One region of the Photorhabdus viridis genome, then DNA from elsewhere that is predicted to be linked to it. Evidence: riboswitches for the same ligand, from Rfam matches in the RefSeq annotation. Region 1 holds a riboswitch; each other region holds the start of a gene.
What was found. A riboswitch is a leader RNA that binds a small molecule or an ion and turns the genes downstream of it on or off. The one in region 1 is predicted to bind thiamine pyrophosphate.
Positions count from the first base shown of each region.

Region 2: another riboswitch for thiamine pyrophosphate. It lies ahead of thiD (bifunctional hydroxymethylpyrimidine kinase/phosphomethylpyrimidine kinase); the one in region 1 lies ahead of thiB (thiamine ABC transporter substrate binding subunit).
Region 3: another riboswitch for thiamine pyrophosphate. It lies ahead of thiC (phosphomethylpyrimidine synthase ThiC); the one in region 1 lies ahead of thiB (thiamine ABC transporter substrate binding subunit).

Region 1 is NZ_JBEJZY010000073.1:2,389-8,390, forward strand. Features, by position in the region: partial or broken gene ABR397_RS21090 (IS1634 family transposase) at 1-93, opposite strand, end outside; gene thiQ (thiamine ABC transporter ATP-binding protein ThiQ) at 197-916, opposite strand; gene thiP (thiamine/thiamine pyrophosphate ABC transporter permease ThiP) at 909-2,513, opposite strand; gene thiB (thiamine ABC transporter substrate binding subunit) at 2,489-3,502, opposite strand; TPP riboswitch at 3,575-3,679, opposite strand; gene rppH (RNA pyrophosphohydrolase) at 3,793-4,323, shown strand; gene ptsP (phosphoenolpyruvate--protein phosphotransferase) at 4,333-6,002, shown strand, end outside.
Region 2 is NZ_JBEJZY010000009.1:88,066-94,067, reverse strand. Features, by position in the region: gene fbaB (class I fructose-bisphosphate aldolase) at 1-797, shown strand, start outside; gene thiD (bifunctional hydroxymethylpyrimidine kinase/phosphomethylpyrimidine kinase) at 914-1,714, opposite strand; TPP riboswitch at 1,756-1,848, opposite strand; gene cspE (transcription antiterminator/RNA stability regulator CspE) at 1,964-2,173, opposite strand; gene pagP (lipid IV(A) palmitoyltransferase PagP) at 2,774-3,397, shown strand; gene ABR397_RS05470 (amino acid permease) at 3,467-4,846, opposite strand; gene ABR397_RS25440 (PhoP/PhoQ regulator MgrB) at 4,994-5,137, opposite strand; gene ABR397_RS05460 (helix-turn-helix domain-containing protein) at 5,463-5,843, shown strand; partial or broken gene ABR397_RS05455 (HAD hydrolase family protein) at 5,873-5,983, shown strand.
Region 3 is NZ_JBEJZY010000052.1:6,641-12,642, forward strand. Features, by position in the region: gene hemE (uroporphyrinogen decarboxylase) at 1-224, opposite strand, end outside; gene nudC (NAD(+) diphosphatase) at 333-1,100, opposite strand; gene ABR397_RS18900 (HAD family hydrolase) at 1,261-1,923, shown strand; TPP riboswitch at 1,979-2,104, shown strand; gene thiC (phosphomethylpyrimidine synthase ThiC) at 2,209-4,137, shown strand; gene thiE (thiamine phosphate synthase) at 4,130-4,768, shown strand; gene ABR397_RS18915 (HesA/MoeB/ThiF family protein) at 4,791-5,540, shown strand; gene thiS (sulfur carrier protein ThiS) at 5,537-5,737, shown strand; gene ABR397_RS18925 (thiazole synthase) at 5,739-6,002, shown strand, end outside.

The DNA of each region.
Region 1 (6,002 bases):
ATCAATCATGCGAGGCAAACGAACTTCATGACAAAAAGCAGCGATAATACCCAAATGATCAAGACGTTTAATGACAGGCGCTGGCGTGGACATATTGACTTTCCGGCAAATAAAAGTACATAGTTCAAAATTGGAGACCGCCGTCAATATCATCAACGTAATAAATACACAAAACAGGTGAAAGATCACACTATTTTTAAATTGCTTTAACAAAATCGTCTTTTTTCCTCCCCAAAATAGCGGCCTCAGAAACAGTACCGGCAACCAATGCATTTGTTGATCCGTCATAATGAATATTGCCATCAACAACTAATAAAGCGCGGTTGGCTATACGGGCGGCATCATCCAGGTTATGCGAAACCATCAGCAAAGTAAGCTGACGTTCATGGCAAACTTGCTCCAGCAATACCAGCATTTCATTCCGCAGTGCTGGATCAAGGGCAGAAAAGGGCTCATCAAGTAACAGAATTGGCTGTTGGCGTACCAGACAACGCGCTAATGCTGCCCGTTGTCGTTGTCCACCAGAAAGTTGAGCAGGCAAACGAGTAAGACAATCTTCCAGCGAAACTTGGGAGACTATTTGCTGTAATGTCTGTTTCTGTTTGCTATTAAGGCGTAATCCGGGATGTAATCCCAACCCAATATTCTGTTCAATCGTCAGATGAGAGAAGAGGTTATTTTCTTGAAATAACATGGATACGGGGCGCTGAGAAGGTGGCGTATTGGTGTAATTTTCTCCATTCAGCCATACGGAACCTTTTTCTGCTGTTTGAAAACCGGCGATCAGGTTCAGTAATGTACTTTTACCTGCTCCACTGGGCCCAAGAATGGCAATACGCTCCCCAGTCTGAATCTGCAAGTCAAAGAGCATCATCAGCTGTTCATAGGTGTAAGTCAGATTCTTAAGTTTAAGCATTACGTCGCCCCGGTAAGCGTTCAAGTAAACTAAACAGCATAAAACATAATAATAACAGCAATAAGGCGGTGACTGCGCCATCTTGACTACGGTAAGCCCCTATTTGCTGGTACAGATAGAAAGGAAGTGTACGGAAATCTTCATTACCAAACAGCGCGATAACACCAAAATCCCCAATCGAAAGGACACAAGCAAAAGCCAGAGCTTGCGCCAGCGGGATTTTCAGTGCTTTTAGCTCAATCCAACGCAGTCGGTTAATACCTTGGATATTCAGGGATCGGCACAGAGGATTATAGCGGGCTGCCAGATCTTTCATTGGATTATCCAGAACTTTCAATGCATAAGGAATCGCCATCAGTGCGTTGGTTAAAATCACCAGACCATAGGGTGAGCGGGGCAAGCCGATGGTGTCGTTAAGGAGTAGAAAAAAACCGGTTGCCAGTACGATGCCGGGCATAGCCAGGATCAACAAACCGCTTATTTCCATCGCTTGTCCCCAGCGGGGTGAATAACGCAGGTACAGCTCGCGGCTGCTCCACAGCAACATCATCGTAAGTAAAACACACAGTAATCCAGCGCTTAACGCAATCACAACGGATGTGATAAATGCCTGCCACAATACAGGCTGGCGCAATACATTGAGTAACCCGCTGTTCAGACCATCCACGACAACAGCCAACAATGGGGGAACCAGCAGTAACAATGCTGCGGTAATTAACATGCCGTCACAGATTTTTCTCAGCAAAGTATCTTGTAGATTACGCCACTGCTGTTGATTACTATAGCCGATGGACAGAGCGCTGTTAATTTTCTGACTAAGAAGAACAAGACCAAGACAGCAAGCCAGCTGAATCAAAGCCAGTAACGCGGCCCGGCCGAGATCGTAGTCATAGCTTAACGTCTGATAGATTGCCAGCTCGACAGTCGTTGCCGCAGGCCCGCCACCTAAAGCCAGCACTGTGGCAAAACTGGCGAAGCAGAGCATAAAAATCAGCGCGCCGGTTGGCAGGATTTGGCGGCGCAGGTAAGGCCACTCAACAAAACGAAAATGTTGCCATTCATTCATGCCTAACTGTGCGGCTAACTGCCGTTGTTCCACCGCAATGTTTTCCAGTGATTGCAGTAATAATCGTGTTGCCAGTGGCATATTAAAGAAGATATGCGCCAGCAAAATTCCCTGTAAACCGTAAGGTGTAAAATGGTAAGTGATACCGGTCCATTCACAGAACTGCGCCAACCAACCGACTCTGCCATAGACAGTCAGAATGCCAAACAGAGCGACCAGTACCGGCAAAACCAGCGTCATAGCACACAGGCGCAGAAACAAGGTTCGGCCTGGGAAATGACGGCGGTAGAGTGCTCGGGAAAGAAAAATAGCGGGCATAACAGAAAACAGAGCCGATAAAAAAGCTTGCCAGAATGTAAAACGCACCACATGCCACAAATAGCGATCTTCTGTCAGCAAGTACCAGTCGCTTTCAGGCGCGTTAAACCAAAGTGTACCGAATGCCAGTAAAGCGACCAATAGCAAAAGACCGGAGGCAATCGCCCCCGGCAACAGCCATCCGGCTATCAGCGGCTGACAGCGCTTTGCCATGCACGAATCCATTGATTACGGTGTGTTGCGACGTCTTCCGCGCTGTACTGTAATGATTTCTCTGGTATTGAAAGCTGTGAATAAACTTCTGGTAGTTGGATATCAATAACCGGATACATCCAGTTAGTCGTTGGAATTTCCTGTTGGAAAGCCGGAGTTAATATAAACCGCATAAATTTCTGGGCAAGTTCCGGTTGCTTGCTGGAGGCTAGTTGGGCGGCAACTTCGACTTGCAGGTAATGACCTTCACTAAACGTTGCCGCAGCATAATAGTCTTTCTTCTCAGACAAAATGTGATAGCCCGGTGAAGAGGTATAGCTCAGAACCAAATCGCCTTCGCCTTTCAGGAATAGACCATAAGCCTCACTCCAGCCTTTGGTGACTGTCAGTGTTTTCTTTGCCAGTTTTTGCCAGGCTTGTGGGGCATCATCACCATAAATTTTCTGCATCCACAACAGCAAACCTTGCCCTGGCGTGCTGGTACGGGGATCTTGGTAGATCACTTTCCAGTTATTGTGACTGTTGATCAGTTCGTCCATGCTTTTTGGCGGATTTGGTAACGTATTTTTGTTGTAAATGAAAGCAAAGTAACCATAGTCATAAGGAATAAATATGTTGTTATTCCATGGCACAGGCAGTTTCAGTTTGTGGGTATCCACTTGGCTTTCAGTGAACAGACCGGTTTGTTGGGCCGCTTGCATCAAGTTGTTATCCAGACCAAGGATAACATCGGCAGCCGTGCGCTTTCCCTCCATTCTGAGGCGGTTGAGCAGGGACACGCCATCTTCCAGAGCAACAAATTTCAGTTTACAGCCACATTCAGCTTCAAACGCTTTTTTAATCGCAGGTCCTGGTCCCCATTCGGTGGCAAAAGAATCATAGGTGTAGACAGTTAATACCGGCGTTGCCTGTGCAGCTTGACTCAATAACAAAGCAGAGGCTGACAGTACCGTCAGTACAATTAATTTGGAAAATAACGTCTTAAACACTTTGCTCTCCTTAATTTAAGAGGATTGGCAAAGGATCTGAGGGCGCGCTAAATGGAAAGATAATTTCTGTGAAACAATTAGCAGCTCAAATCCCTACGCCGGTATTAGCCGGATCAGGTTCGGCGGGTTTACTCTCAGCAAGACTGTTTTAAACAGCCAGCACCCCGTTGAGATGGCGCTATTGTAGAGATTTAGCTAGCGACTGCAAAGTCCAATGATAGAGGTTTACCACTTGAGGGTAGTGTGAAACAATTAGTCATCTTTCAAATTTAGTTTATTGAGGTAGTCTGGTGATCGATGATGATGGCTACCGCCCGAATGTAGGAATTGTAATTTGTAATCGACAAGGCCAAGTTTTGTGGGCCAGGCGTTATGGGCAACATTCCTGGCAATTCCCTCAGGGGGGAATTAATCCGGGGGAATCACCAGAGCAGGCTATGTACCGGGAACTGTATGAAGAAGTGGGTTTAGGTCGGAAAGATGTACGCGTTCTGGCCTCTACCCGTAATTGGTTACGTTACAAATTACCCAAGCGTTTGGTGCGTTGGGATACAAGACCTGTCTGTATTGGCCAAAAGCAGCGGTGGTTTTTATTACAACTGCTTTGTAATGAAGAAGATATTAATGTGCAGCACAGTAATACCCCGGAGTTTGATGGCTGGCGCTGGGTCAGCTATTGGTATCCTGTCCGGCAGGTTGTCTCTTTTAAGCGCGATGTTTACCGGCGTGTGATGAAGGAATTTGCTTCGGTTGTAATGCCAATACAAGAAAGCATATCGTTGCCGCGTTCTTCATATTCTTATCGTCGCAAAAGAAGTTAGGTTAGCTCCATGCTTATGCGCTTACGGGAAATTGTTGAAAAAGTTGCTATGGCAACCAATCTGGCCGAAGCGCTTGAGCTATTGGTGAATGAGACTTGCCTGGCGATGAGCACAGATGTGTGCTCTATCTATCTTGCTGATCATCAACGGCAGTGTTATTACCTGATGGCAACCCGAGGATTGAGGAAACCCCGGGGAAGAATTATCAGCCTGGCATTTGGCGAGGGAGTCGTTGGACAAGTTGGTCAATTATCTGAACTGATTAATTTGGCGGATGTACGCAGTCATCCAAGTTTCAAATACCTGCCTCAGGTTAAGGAAGATAACTTCCGCGCTTTTTTGGGCGTTCCCGTTATTTATCGTCGTCAGTTGCAAGGCGTTTTGGTCGTTCAACAGCAAGAACAACGCTTGTTTAATGAGACCGAAGAATCCTTTATGGTAACGCTTGCAACACAGCTGGCCGTGATTCTTGCTCAGGCTCAGACCAAGGGTTTATTTGGTCACTACCGGCAGACCCGAATTAAAGCGTTGGCAATTTCCAGCGGCATCGTCATGGCCCAAGGTTGGCAGGATTGTTCCCAGCCTTCACTTGAACAAATTTTTGAAGCATCAACCCTTGATCATGCTGCGGAACGCTCTCGTCTGATTCAGGCGCTTGAAGATACGATGGCGGAATGCCGGCGGCTCAGTAAGCGTTTTACTACCGGCTCTCAAAAAGAAAGTGCTGCGATTTTTGATCTCTATTCCTACCTCTTGAATGACCCTCAGCTGAAACAAGATCTGTTTTCTTGTATTGAGCAGAGATTTGTCGCGCAATGGGCGGTTAAACAAGTTATTGAAAAATACGCAGAGCAATTCGCCAGCTTACAGGACGCCTATATGCGGGAGAGGGCATCGGATCTGCGGGCGCTTGGGCAACGATTACTGTTTCATTTGGATGATTCACCGACTGTCAGCCATCAGTGTCCTGAATGGTTTATTCTGGTTGCTGATGAACTGAGTGTTAACCTATTGGCAGAAATGCCGCAGGAAAGATTAGCAGGGGTTATTGTTCGTGATGGCGCGACGCATTCACACTCTGCCATATTGGTTCGTGCGATGGGAATCCCGGCCATTATGGGGGCTGATATCCAGCCGGAACTCCTGCACAATCGTATGCTGATTCTTGATGGTTTCCGCGGAGAGGTTTTTATTGAACCTGAGCCGCTGATTTCTCAGGAATATAAACAGATCATCGAAGAAGAAAAAGCACTTAGCAAACTGGCTGAAGGGGATGTTGATCAGGAAGCGCGGCTCAAAAGTGGTGAGCGTATTCTTGTTCAGCTTAATGCGGGTTTGAGTCTGAAATATGAGTTACATATAAGTAATAACATTGATGGTGTTGGCCTCTATCGAACCGAAATACCCTTTATGCTGCACTGTGGTTTCCCTTCAGAAGATGAACAAAAAGCCCGTTATCAGGAGATGCTGCAATTATTTCCCGATAAACCTGTGGTATTGCGTACACTTGATATTGGCGCGGATAAACAACTACCTTACATGCCCATCAGCGAAGAGAACCCTTGCTTGGGGTGGCGCGGTATACGGGTGACATTGGACCAACCGGAAATCTTTCTTATTCAGCTTAGGGCTATGCTCAGAGCGAATGTTAATAGCGGTAATTTGAAAATCCTTCTGCC
Region 2 (6,002 bases), on a different contig from region 1:
TTGCCGCGAACCCACTCTATTTTGATCCGAAGAATATCGTTGAACTGGCTATTGAAGCAGGTTGTAACTGTGTCGCCTCTACTCATGGCGTGTTATCTGCGGTTTCCCGTCGCTATGCTCATAAGATCCCATTTCTGGTTAAACTGAACCACAATGAAACATTGAGTTATCCTGCCCAATATGATCAAACTTTATATGCCAGCGTTGAACAGGCATTTTATATGGGCGCAGTAGCCGTTGGTGCAACGATTTACTTTGGCTCTGCTGAATCACGTCGTCAAATTGAAGAAATTTCTGCGGCTTTTGAACGAGCGCATGAATTGGGTCTGGTCACGGTATTATGGGCCTACCTGCGTAACTCCGCCTTCAAAAAAGAGGGAGTGGATTATCACGCCAGCGCAGATTTAACCGGTCAGGCTAACCATTTAGCCGCCACTATCGGTGCCGATATCGTTAAACAGAAAATGGCTGAAAATAATGGCGGCTATACTGCAATTGGTTTTGGTCATACAGATAAACGTGTTTATTCTAATTTGACCACCGATCACCCAATCGATCTGGTTCGTTATCAGATAGCTAATTGCTACATGGGTCGTGCCGGCTTGATTAACTCAGGCGGCGCATCTGGTGATAATGATTTGTGTGATTCAGTTCGTACCGCCGTCATTAATAAACGTGCAGGTGGTATGGGGTTAATCCTCGGTCGTAAAGCTTTCAAAAAATCCATGAAAGAGGGTGTTGAACTAATTAACGCGGTTCAAGATGTTTATCTGGATCAACAAGTGACTATAGCTTAATAAGGCTTGCCATCGGTGATGATGAATAAAATCGTGAAGAAATGACACATTAGCCATATTGCTCTCATAGCACAGGCACCTTACCCTTCATGACTCATTATCACCGAATCCCCCCCTCACCACCACTGATGAAAATGATGTACAGGCCCAATTCCGGTTCCGACGTCCAGAGAATCCGCCTGTTCTAATGCCGCCTGGAGGTATGATTTGGCAACAGGAAGCGTTGTCTGCCAATCCGGATAGCGTGGACGCAAAGCCGCTAATGCAGAGGAAAGAGTACACCCTGTCCCATGAGTATGCCGGGTATTGATTCTGGGAGCAGTGAAACGCCATTCTCCATTCCCCGTAAATAGCCAATCAGGGCTTTCACCGCCGGTAAGATGCCCGCCTTTAAGTAAAACCGCTTCACATCCCAGTGATAATAATTCCCGCCCTTGTTTTTGCATGTCTGCTTCAGTTTCTGCTACGGAGCATCTCAATATAGCCGCGGCTTCCGGCAAATTCGGCGTCATCAACGAAACCTTCGGTAATAACCGTTCAACAACCGCAGAAACCGCTTCCGGCACCAGCAGCGGATCACCGCTTTTCGCAATCATCACCGTATCCAATACAACATAAGGTACTGAATAACGGCTTATTGCGTCTGCAACTACTGCAACATTGGCCGCATTAGATAACATGCCTATCTTAGCGCTATCGATTCTGATATCTGACAGCACAGACTCAAGCTGCGCAGCAACGAAAGCAGGATCTATGTCATAAACGGATTGCACGCCATGCGTATTTTGTGCGACAAGAGCTGTCATTACTGTTGCACCATAAGCACCAAGCGCAGAGAAAGTTTTTAGATCAGCTTGAATACCGGCGCCACCGCTAGGATCAGTCCCGGCAATTGTCAGTGAATTGATTCTTACCATAGGTACTCCTTCCCACCAGCAAAAGAAAAGCAGGTATCAGGAAAAAGACACCTTGACTTCCCTACGCTGGCATTATCCAGATCAGGTATTACGAGTTCATCTCAGCTCAGTAAAGAGCGCCCCGAGTCAAAACAAAAACACCCTATCAGATAACCAACAGGGTGATATCGGTATGTCATTGTTGCCAATAAAAAACCAATTAAGACAACAAATTTACTTCGTCAATTCAAAATGCTTGACAAAAAGAAGTTATGCTGCTGTGACGTTTGCTGCGGAAGGACCTTTCTGACCGTCCTGAATTTCAAACTCAACTTTTTGACCTTCCGCCAAAGTTTTAAAACCTTCGCTCTGAATAGCGCTAAAATGTACAAACACATCTTTGCTGCCATCAGCGGGAGTAATAAAACCAAAACCTTTAGATTCGTTGAACCACTTTACAGTACCAGTGATTTTTGCCATTTTAAGAATTTCCTTTGGATCACTTAATTCTAATTCGCCGTTCGGCGCAACATAAAAACCAGAGCGAGTTGCTGCTATTAACAGAACCGTATAACAGAACTGTACCTCGTTTACCCGAACGATTTATCACATATTCTTAATATGATGGCAAGCCATTTTTTATCAGCTATGGAGCTAACGCACATATTTAAAATTCTTAACAACAATAATTGTTTAACATAACCGCAAAAATTTGAAAATCCAAGGTTATCCTAATTAGCTTACAGTTTATCCACCCAACAAAACCCCAAATCATATAAGTAATTTTAATTTGTTTTGCCTATCTTATTATTAGAATCTTTATATCTATGGTATGTCTACAGGCACGAATCACCACTCTTTAAGTGAAAGAAAGAGTCAATACATTTCCAATATTCGTCAACCAAAATATCGGTATTAAATATACTCATTTAATACATATAACATCTTAATATTAATTTTTTGTTTAAGTTTTATTGAAAATAGCAAGAGTAGAATTCCTGAATTTAGATGTTTGTCATATTTTGTATGATGTAGAGGAGCTTCCCAATTTATGTCATTGGGAAATTGGAGCAATAAATAATGAAGTTTGATTTAACCGTAGCCCGCGCCCTATCAGCCACTCTTGTAGTCTCATCCGGGACAGTATTTGCAACAGCAACAGATACCGCCAATCAATCATTAACAACCACGGTATCCCATGCCCCCATCAGTTATGGCAACAGTTCAGACAGTTTATGGGGAAAATTCAGCAATAATGTCGCTCTCACTTGGGATGCATCCAGCAATGAACTTTATCTGCCGGTAATTACCTGGCATAACAGATTTACCTACGATGAAGAAAAAATTGACAAATATAATGAGCGGCCCTGGGGTTTCGGTTATGGTAAATATCGTTACGACGAAGACAATGACTGGCATTCTCTCTATGCTATGGCTTTTATGGATTCTCATAACCGTTTAGAACCTATCATTGGTTATGGGTTTCAGAAAATGTGGATACCCGGTGATTTAGATGGCTTCCGAATGGGTATTGGTTTCACTTTAAGCGTCACAGCTCGTCATGATTATTACTATGTCCCAATTCCACTCCCACTACCGCTATTCTCCATAGAATATGATCGGTTATCGTTTCAGGGAACATACATTCCCGGCACATATAATAACGGTAACGTTCTGTTCGCCTGGTTACGCTGGCAATGGTAACTAGATAAAAAATACCAGGCTGTGGGTGACATCAGCCTGGCATCCTTATCGAGATAATCCAGGCCTATGTCATCCTTGGTTCATGGTTTCCATTTTATTATTACGGGAATGGGATATGAGAAACCCGAGCCATAAAATACCAATCCAAAATGGCATCAGAATGACTGAAATACGAATACTGTCCATCATCAAAATAATGACCAGTATAAAGACCAGGAAAACCAGACACAGATAATTACTAAATGGGTACCAGAATGCTTTAAATGAAGGTTCTACCCCCTCTTTAACTTTCTTTGCCCGGAATTTTAAATGCGCCATACAGATCATGACCCAGTTAATAACCAGTGTTGTCACCACCAGCGCCATCAATAATTCAAATGCTTTACCCGGCATGACATAGTTGATCAATACACCAATTGATGTAGCCAATGCAGATATCACGATTGCTTTGGTAGGAACACCGCTCTCATTAACTTTTTTCAGCATTCTGGGAGCATTGCCTTGCTTTGCTAAACCGTACAGCATCCGGCTATTACAATAGACACCACTGTTATAAACGGACAATGCGGCAGTCAGAACAACAACATTCAAAACATTAGCCACCCAGAAACTATCCAAGTTATGAAAAATCATGACAAATGGGCTTTCACCTTCAATAACATTGCCCCATGGATAAAGCGATAACAACACAGTCAGAGAACCAATATAGAAAATCAATATTCTGTATACCACCTGATTGGTTGCCTTGGGAATACTGATACGGGGATTTTCCGCTTCCGCAGCGGTAATACCAACCAGTTCCAACCCACCAAAAGAGAACATAATCACAGCCATTGCCATGATAAGGCTGGAGAACCCATTCGGCATAAAACCGCCATATTGCCAAAGATTAGCAATACTGGCCTGCGGGCCGCCATTACCACTGACTAACAGGTAAGCGCCAAAAACAATCATGCAGATAATTGCTGTCACTTTAATGATAGCAAACCAGAATTCTGTCTCACCATATGACCGGACATTAATTAAATTTACCGTATTAATGAGGACAAAGAATACCGTAGCAGAAACCCAGGTAGGAATATCAGGCCACCAGTAATGAATATACATTCCTACAGCCGTCAATTCCGCCATTCCAACCAGAGTAAACATCATCCAGTAATTCCAGCCCGATAAAAAACCGGGAAAATCTCCCCAATATTTATAGGCAAAATGACTAAACGACCCCGCTACAGGCTCTTCAACCACCATTTCCCCCAGCTGACGCATAATCAGAAATGCGATAAAGCCTGCGATAGCGTAGCCTAAAATTACGGAAGGACCGGCCATTTTTATGGTTTGCGCAATACCGAGAAATAACCCGGTCCCGACAGCCCCCCCCAAAGCAATAAGCTGAATATGCCGGTTTTTTAGACCGCGTTTAAGTGTTGATCCCTGCGATTGTTCTGCCATCTTTTCCTCTTGCTGCAACTTTTATTTTATTATTAGTGGGAAAACAACCACTTCCCATTTATCTGCTTTATTTAAAGGGTGGATATTGAAAGCATATGTTAGCACAGATACATGATGGGAAAATGGCTGATGAGTATCAGCAACTAATCAGAAAGGCAGATACCGGGTCACAAAACAAATACCTGAATCAAACTTTTCACCCTGATCACAGTAGCTATCCAAAGCTAACAGATACAAGAATAGACATATTCCAAGTAATACTAAGATTGCAATGGTTTTTTTTATATCCAATTCTGTTTCCTTCAAGTTCGGTCAGTATGCAATATGTTAAGAGTAAAATTGGAAAATGATATTTTACAATAGTGCAACAGGAAAAATATTCATCTTATGTTTTCCGTTGTGAAAAAATCGTACTGGCTCACAGTTTTATCACAGCAATGTACCAAAACGAATTTAAACAAAGACTCATTGTGTGGATTCTATTCATCAGAATAAAAAAATCAATTATCACATTTAGTTATAATTTGAATTGCTATATCAACGCTCTGTCATCTTTAGAAAAATCAGAAAAAGTTGTGTATACTTCCTTCCACTTTCAACCAGAACAAAATTGTTAATGCCACAGGATAATCACTTAGCACTTGTATACGCTCTCAGCAAATGGATCGAGAATCACCTTGGCCGAGTAATCCATCTGGAAGAACTGGCTGCTTACTCTGGCTATTCGCTTTGGCACATGCAAAAAATATTCAAGGAAGTTACCGGAATTTCTCTTGGCAAATATATCCGCCAGCGACGTCTGGCCGGTGCTGTTCATCTTTTAAGAAACAGCTCCTTGCCTATTTTTGATATCGCCCTGGATTTTGGCTTTGGCTCACAATCTCATTTCACTTATATGTTCCGTAAAGAGTATGGCATAACGCCCTATGATTTCCGGCAGAATCCAGATATTGAGTTAGAAGTTAAACAACCTCTGCATTCCGCCGCCATACCATAATCAGGTTGCCAGACTTTCAGGAGAGAGATATGTCAATAAAATTGATCGCCATTGATCTTGATGGCACTTTACTGAACGAAAGTCATCAGATCTCTCCCCCCGTCAAACAATCTATCTATCAAGCCAGAAAGCAAGGCGTCAAAGATATCGCTCAGTTTA
Region 3 (6,002 bases), on a different contig from region 1:
AAGAGAATCGCCGCATCCAATGGATAACGCCGTAAAGGCTGTAAGGTGACTTCGCAAGCAAGTTCAGTGTTCTTACACAGAGAGATAAAATCACCTGCCTCGGTACGGGTAGCCTTATATTCCGGCAAATAACGACCAGCCTGACGCATCATCCATACAGGTGTAACATCAACGGGTTGGCGTAGTAAAGCTCGCAAATAGCGGTCGTTTTTCAATTCATTCATAACAGACTCCATTTATTTATTGGCCGCAATATTATCTGGCTGCAATGATTTACTGCCATTGTAACATGACAGACAAATCTCTCCCGTTGAATCGCGCCAAACAGAACATTACGCATTTCGGCATAAAGCAACCGTGTCTTCAATCAATCGGCGGGCTATCGTATTGGCTGGCGGGATCAATGGCAGTTGATCATAGCGATACCAGTCTGCGCTAATCAGCTCTTTCGGATCATGACGGATTTCACCACTGTCATAATCAGCCAAAAATGCCATCATCAATGAATGGGGAAAAGGCCACGGCTGAGAAGCCACATAACGTAAGTTGCAGATTTTAATATTACTCTCTTCCATGACTTCACGGGAGACCGCTTCTTCAAGTGTTTCACCGACTTCAACAAATCCCGCCAGTACTGTGTATATCCCTCCACGATGCTGTTGATGCTGCGCCAGCAGAATCTGATCATTGCGACGAATACCGACAATAATGCAAGGCGCAATCTGAGGATAATAACGTTCATGACAGTGATGGCACAAACAAGCCCATTCACTGACACTATGATACATTTCACTACCGCAATAACCACAATATCGATGAGAGCGATAAAACTCCGCCAACTGCATTCCACGGCCAGCTAACTGAAACAGCCCACTATCACTTGAAATAATTTGCCGCAGCGAAACCATATCTGAAGTCATTTTCTGACAAATAAGCCAAACTTTCTCACCCTGCCATTCACCAATAGGCCACGCTATTTTTCCTTGCAATGACCATTGGACAGCAATTCCAAAAGGTAATTCCCCTTCCGGGAGCCAAATACGATTTTCATAGCTGATAATCCACCAGCCACGTTCTGTTCCTGTAATTTGTTGTTGCATCATCACTATGACATCTTAAATTATTTTAATATGTGTATAAATCATACGCTTTTTCATCAGAAAAAGAGTGTCTTATTGTTATATGTTGTATTGCCTGACCAGGCAATGGCAGGCATGATTCTCAGCTATCAATGTGCTTTGACCTGAGGAACATAACATCATGCCACAACTGCTTGCAGTGTTTGATCTGGACGACACCTTAATCTCCGGTGATTCCAGCGCTATATGGACAGAATTCTTATGGGAAAAAGGCATAATTACTGATCCCAGTTTTATCGCAGCAGACAAAAAAATGGCGGCTGATTACAGCGCAGGTATGCTGAATATGAATGACTATCTGGCATTTAGCCTGCAAACATTACATCAGGTTCCGCTAGAGCAGATTGATGTCTGGCTCACCGAATTTATTAAAGAGAAAATCAGACCACGGTTTTATCCACAAGCCAAAGCTCTGCTTGAAGAGTATCAACAGCAACAGGTTCCAGTCATGATTATCTCTGCTACCGTCTCTTTTATTGTGAAAAAGATTGCTGCCGAATTTGGTATTCACACTGCGCTGGGCATTGATATGGTAATAGAAAACGGCTGTTATACCGGCAAAATAGACGGTATTGCCACTTTTCGGGAAGGTAAAGTAAAACGAATGAAACAGTGGTTGGAGCAACAAAACAGTTATCCTGAAACTATCCGTTTTTATAGTGATTCGATTAATGATCTGCCGATGTGTCAGTTTGCCGATGAGGTGATTACCGTCAATGCCGATACCCATTTGCAAGCTCAAGCAGAACAACATAGCTGGAAACAGCTAACATGGTCATTGTAAATACTTTCATTTATCAAGGGTTGTAGTTTTCATAATCCCTTCTATACTAATGTGTACTTTCTTGTCGGAGTGCCTAGCGTAAGCTGTTTTATCGCAGCATACACAGGCTGAGACCGTTAATTCGGGATCCGCGGAACCTGATCGGGTTAAGACCCGCGAAGGGAACAAGAGTAATCAACCGCTGTCGGCTCACCAAGTTTTCTAAGAGTCCATTCAGCCATCAATTATTACTCCCTGCGAGCTCCAGACAAGCAACTTTCCCAATAACACAGTTAGGAATTTGCTATGTCTAATAATACTGTTATCCCTGCAACTGATATTTCGCCAAAACCCAGCCCGGCACGTCCACGTAAAGCTCAACGCGAGGCCGCTCAGGAGTTTATTAATTCTATTCAGGGAGTTTCATTCCCTAACTCACGACGAATTTATCTCCAAGGTTCACGTGACGATATCCAAGTCCCAATGCGGGAAATTCAGTTATCACCCACTTTGATCGGTGGAACCAAAGAAGAACCGCAATATGAGGAAAACGAAGCTATTCCTGTTTACGATACTTCCGGCGCTTATAGCGATCCTGATTCCATGCTAGATGTGCATGTTGGGTTAACTAAACTGCGCCAGCACTGGATCGATGAACGCCAAGATACTGAACCTGTTACCACCCTTAGCTCTGATTTTACTCAGCAACGTCTGGCGGATGCTGGCCTCGATCATTTACGTTTCAATAACCGCCCTCATCCATTAAAAGCCGGTAAAGGCAAGCGCGTGACTCAATTGCACTATGCCCGTAAAGGCATCATCACGCCGGAAATGGAATTTATCGCGCTGCGGGAAAATATGGGGCGCGAACGTATCTGCGGTGATGTGCTACGCCAACAACATGCCGGGCAAGGCTTCGGCGCTCAGTTGCCAGAAAATATCACACCAGAATTTGTCCGCCAGGAGATCGCTGCTGGCCGGGCGATTATTCCTGCCAATATCAATCATCCTGAATCAGAACCCATGATTATTGGTCGTAATTTTCTGGTGAAGGTTAACGCCAATATCGGTAACTCTTCAGTGACCTCTTCTATTGAAGAGGAAGTAGAAAAGCTAATCTGGTCTACCCGTTGGGGAGCAGATACAGTAATGGATCTCTCCACTGGCCGTTATATCCACGAAACCCGCGAATGGATCTTGCGTAACAGCCCGGTTCCTATCGGTACCGTCCCCATTTATCAGGCACTGGAAAAAGTCAATGGCGTAGCGGAAAACCTCACCTGGGAAATGTTCCGTGATACCTTGCTGGAACAAGCAGAGCAAGGGGTGGATTACTTCACTATTCACGCAGGCGTTCTGCTGCGCTATGTACCGATGACAGCCAAACGCCTGACCGGGATTGTCTCCCGCGGTGGCTCAATTATGGCGAAATGGTGCTTATCTCATCATCAGGAAAACTTCCTCTACCAACATTTTCGCGAGATTTGTGAAATCTGTGCCGCTTATGATGTTTCCCTGTCATTAGGGGATGGCCTGCGCCCCGGCTCTATTCAAGATGCCAATGATGAAGCCCAATTTGCAGAACTACACACATTAGGCGAATTGACCAAAATTGCCTGGGAATATGATGTTCAGGTGATGATCGAAGGCCCCGGACACGTTCCAATGCAGATGATTCGTCGCAATATGACAGAAGAATTGGAACACTGTCATGAAGCCCCTTTCTATACTCTTGGGCCACTGACGACAGATATTGCGCCAGGTTATGACCATTTCACTTCAGGCATTGGTGCAGCAATGATTGGCTGGTTTGGCTGCGCCATGCTCTGTTATGTGACGCCGAAAGAACATCTTGGTCTGCCAAACAAAGATGATGTTAAGCAAGGACTGATAACCTACAAGATTGCTGCTCATGCCGCCGATCTCGCCAAAGGTCATCCAGGCGCACAAATCCGTGATAACGCTATGTCAAAAGCAAGATTTGAATTTCGTTGGGAAGATCAATTTAATCTGGCGCTCGATCCAGAGACCGCACGAGCCTATCATGACGAAACTCTGCCACAAGCCTCCGGTAAAATTGCTCATTTCTGTTCTATGTGCGGACCTAAATTCTGCTCAATGAAGATCTCTCAGGAAGTACGCGATTATGCCGCCGGTATGGAACAGATGTCAGAAGAATTTCGCGCCCGCGGCAGCGAGCTGTATCACAGTGCGGAGGGCGTATCTCATGAGTAATCTGCCTAATGCCTCATTTGCCCCGACTGAACATAGATTGGGGCTATATCCGGTCGTGGATTCGCTGGAATGGATTTCCCGCCTGTTAAAGACAGGAATTACCACTATCCAGTTACGAATCAAAGACCTGCCAGAAGATCAGATCGAGGGCGAAATTAAGCAGGCCATCATGCTGGGCCGCCAATATAACGCTCGTTTATTTATTAACGATTACTGGCGACTGGCGATCAAACATGGCGCTTACGGTGTTCATCTGGGGCAGGAAGATTTAGATAACGCCGATCTGAATGCAATTCAAAAAGCCGGATTACGGTTAGGCATTTCCACTCACAATGAACAAGAATTGGCACGGGCAAAATCTTTACGTCCATCTTATATCGCCCTCGGCCATATTTTCCCGACGACTACCAAAGCAATGCCCTCTTCTCCACAAGGGCTGGAAGCACTAAAACGACAGGTAGAAAACACACCGGATTACCCTACTGTCGCTATCGGAGGCATCTCTCTCGAACGTGTACCGGATGTTATTGCTACGGGAGTTGGCAGTGTAGCGCTGGTTAGTGCGATTACCAAAGCAAAGGATTGGCGTCAGGCAACGGCGCAGTTGATTCATTTGGTTGAAGGCATTTAGTTGACGGTATTGAGAGGTTCTTATGTTGAATGATCAAGAATTTATGCGTTACAGCCGACAACTGTTGCTGGAAGATATCGGCCCTGAGGGGCAGGAAAAACTGAAAACCAGCCGTGTACTGATTGTCGGTCTAGGAGGGCTGGGTGCCCCTGCGTCTCTCTATCTCGCTGCGGCGGGTGTGGGAACAATTTATCTCGCTGATGATGACCAACTGCACATCTCCAATTTACAACGGCAAATCCTTTACCGCACAGAGGATATCCCTTCGGCAAAAGCTGAACTTGCAGCTAATCAACTCAATGCCCTTAATCCACTGGTAAAAATAACTGTTCTTAATAAACGTCAAGACGTGGAATCGCTGAAAAAAATCGTAAAACAGGTCGATCTGGTTCTTGATTGCTGTGACAACATAGCAACCCGCCATGCTATCAATGCGGCTTGTGTCGCAACACGAAAACCCTTAATCAGCGGCAGTGCCGTTGGGTTCAGCGGTCAGCTTATGGTGCTTGAACCCCCTTATCCTCACGGCTGCTATACCTGCCTCTACCCTGATCAGGAAGAACCACAGCGCAATTGCCGAACTGCGGGTGTATTAGGTCCGGTCGTCGGCGTCATCGGCACATTGCAGGCATTGGAAGCCATCAAAATGTTAAGCGGACTTCCCTCTCCGTTGAGCGGCAAACTTCGTCTATTTGATGGTAAGCAGCAAAGCTGGAGCACGCTACAGCTCAGTCAATCGCAGCAATGCCCGATCTGCGGAGATATGGCATGAAAATTACTATAAATGGCCAGTTGATGGAGCTTACCGCTCCTCTGGCTCTACAGCAATTACTAGAACAACTTGAACGAGCGCAACCGGGGACTGCATTGGCCATTAATCAAACCATTATTCCGCGTTCGAACTGGAGTACGCACCAAGTTAATGACGGGGACAATATCCTTTTGTTTCAGGCTATTGCCGGAGGTTGATATGTTAAAGATCGCTGATACTACTTTTAATTCCCGTTTGTTTACTGGTACAGGCAAATTCGCTAATTCAGATTTAATGATTCAGGCTATAGCGGCCTCAGGCAGTCAGCTTGTCACGATGGCGATGAAACGCATTGATTTGCAGGGAGGTAATGACGCCATTCTGGCGCCATTACAAAGACTTAGCGTCAAATTGCTGCCAAATACGTCTGGAGCCAAAACCGCAGAAGAGGCTCTGTTCGCGGCCCGTCTGGCCCGTGAAGCA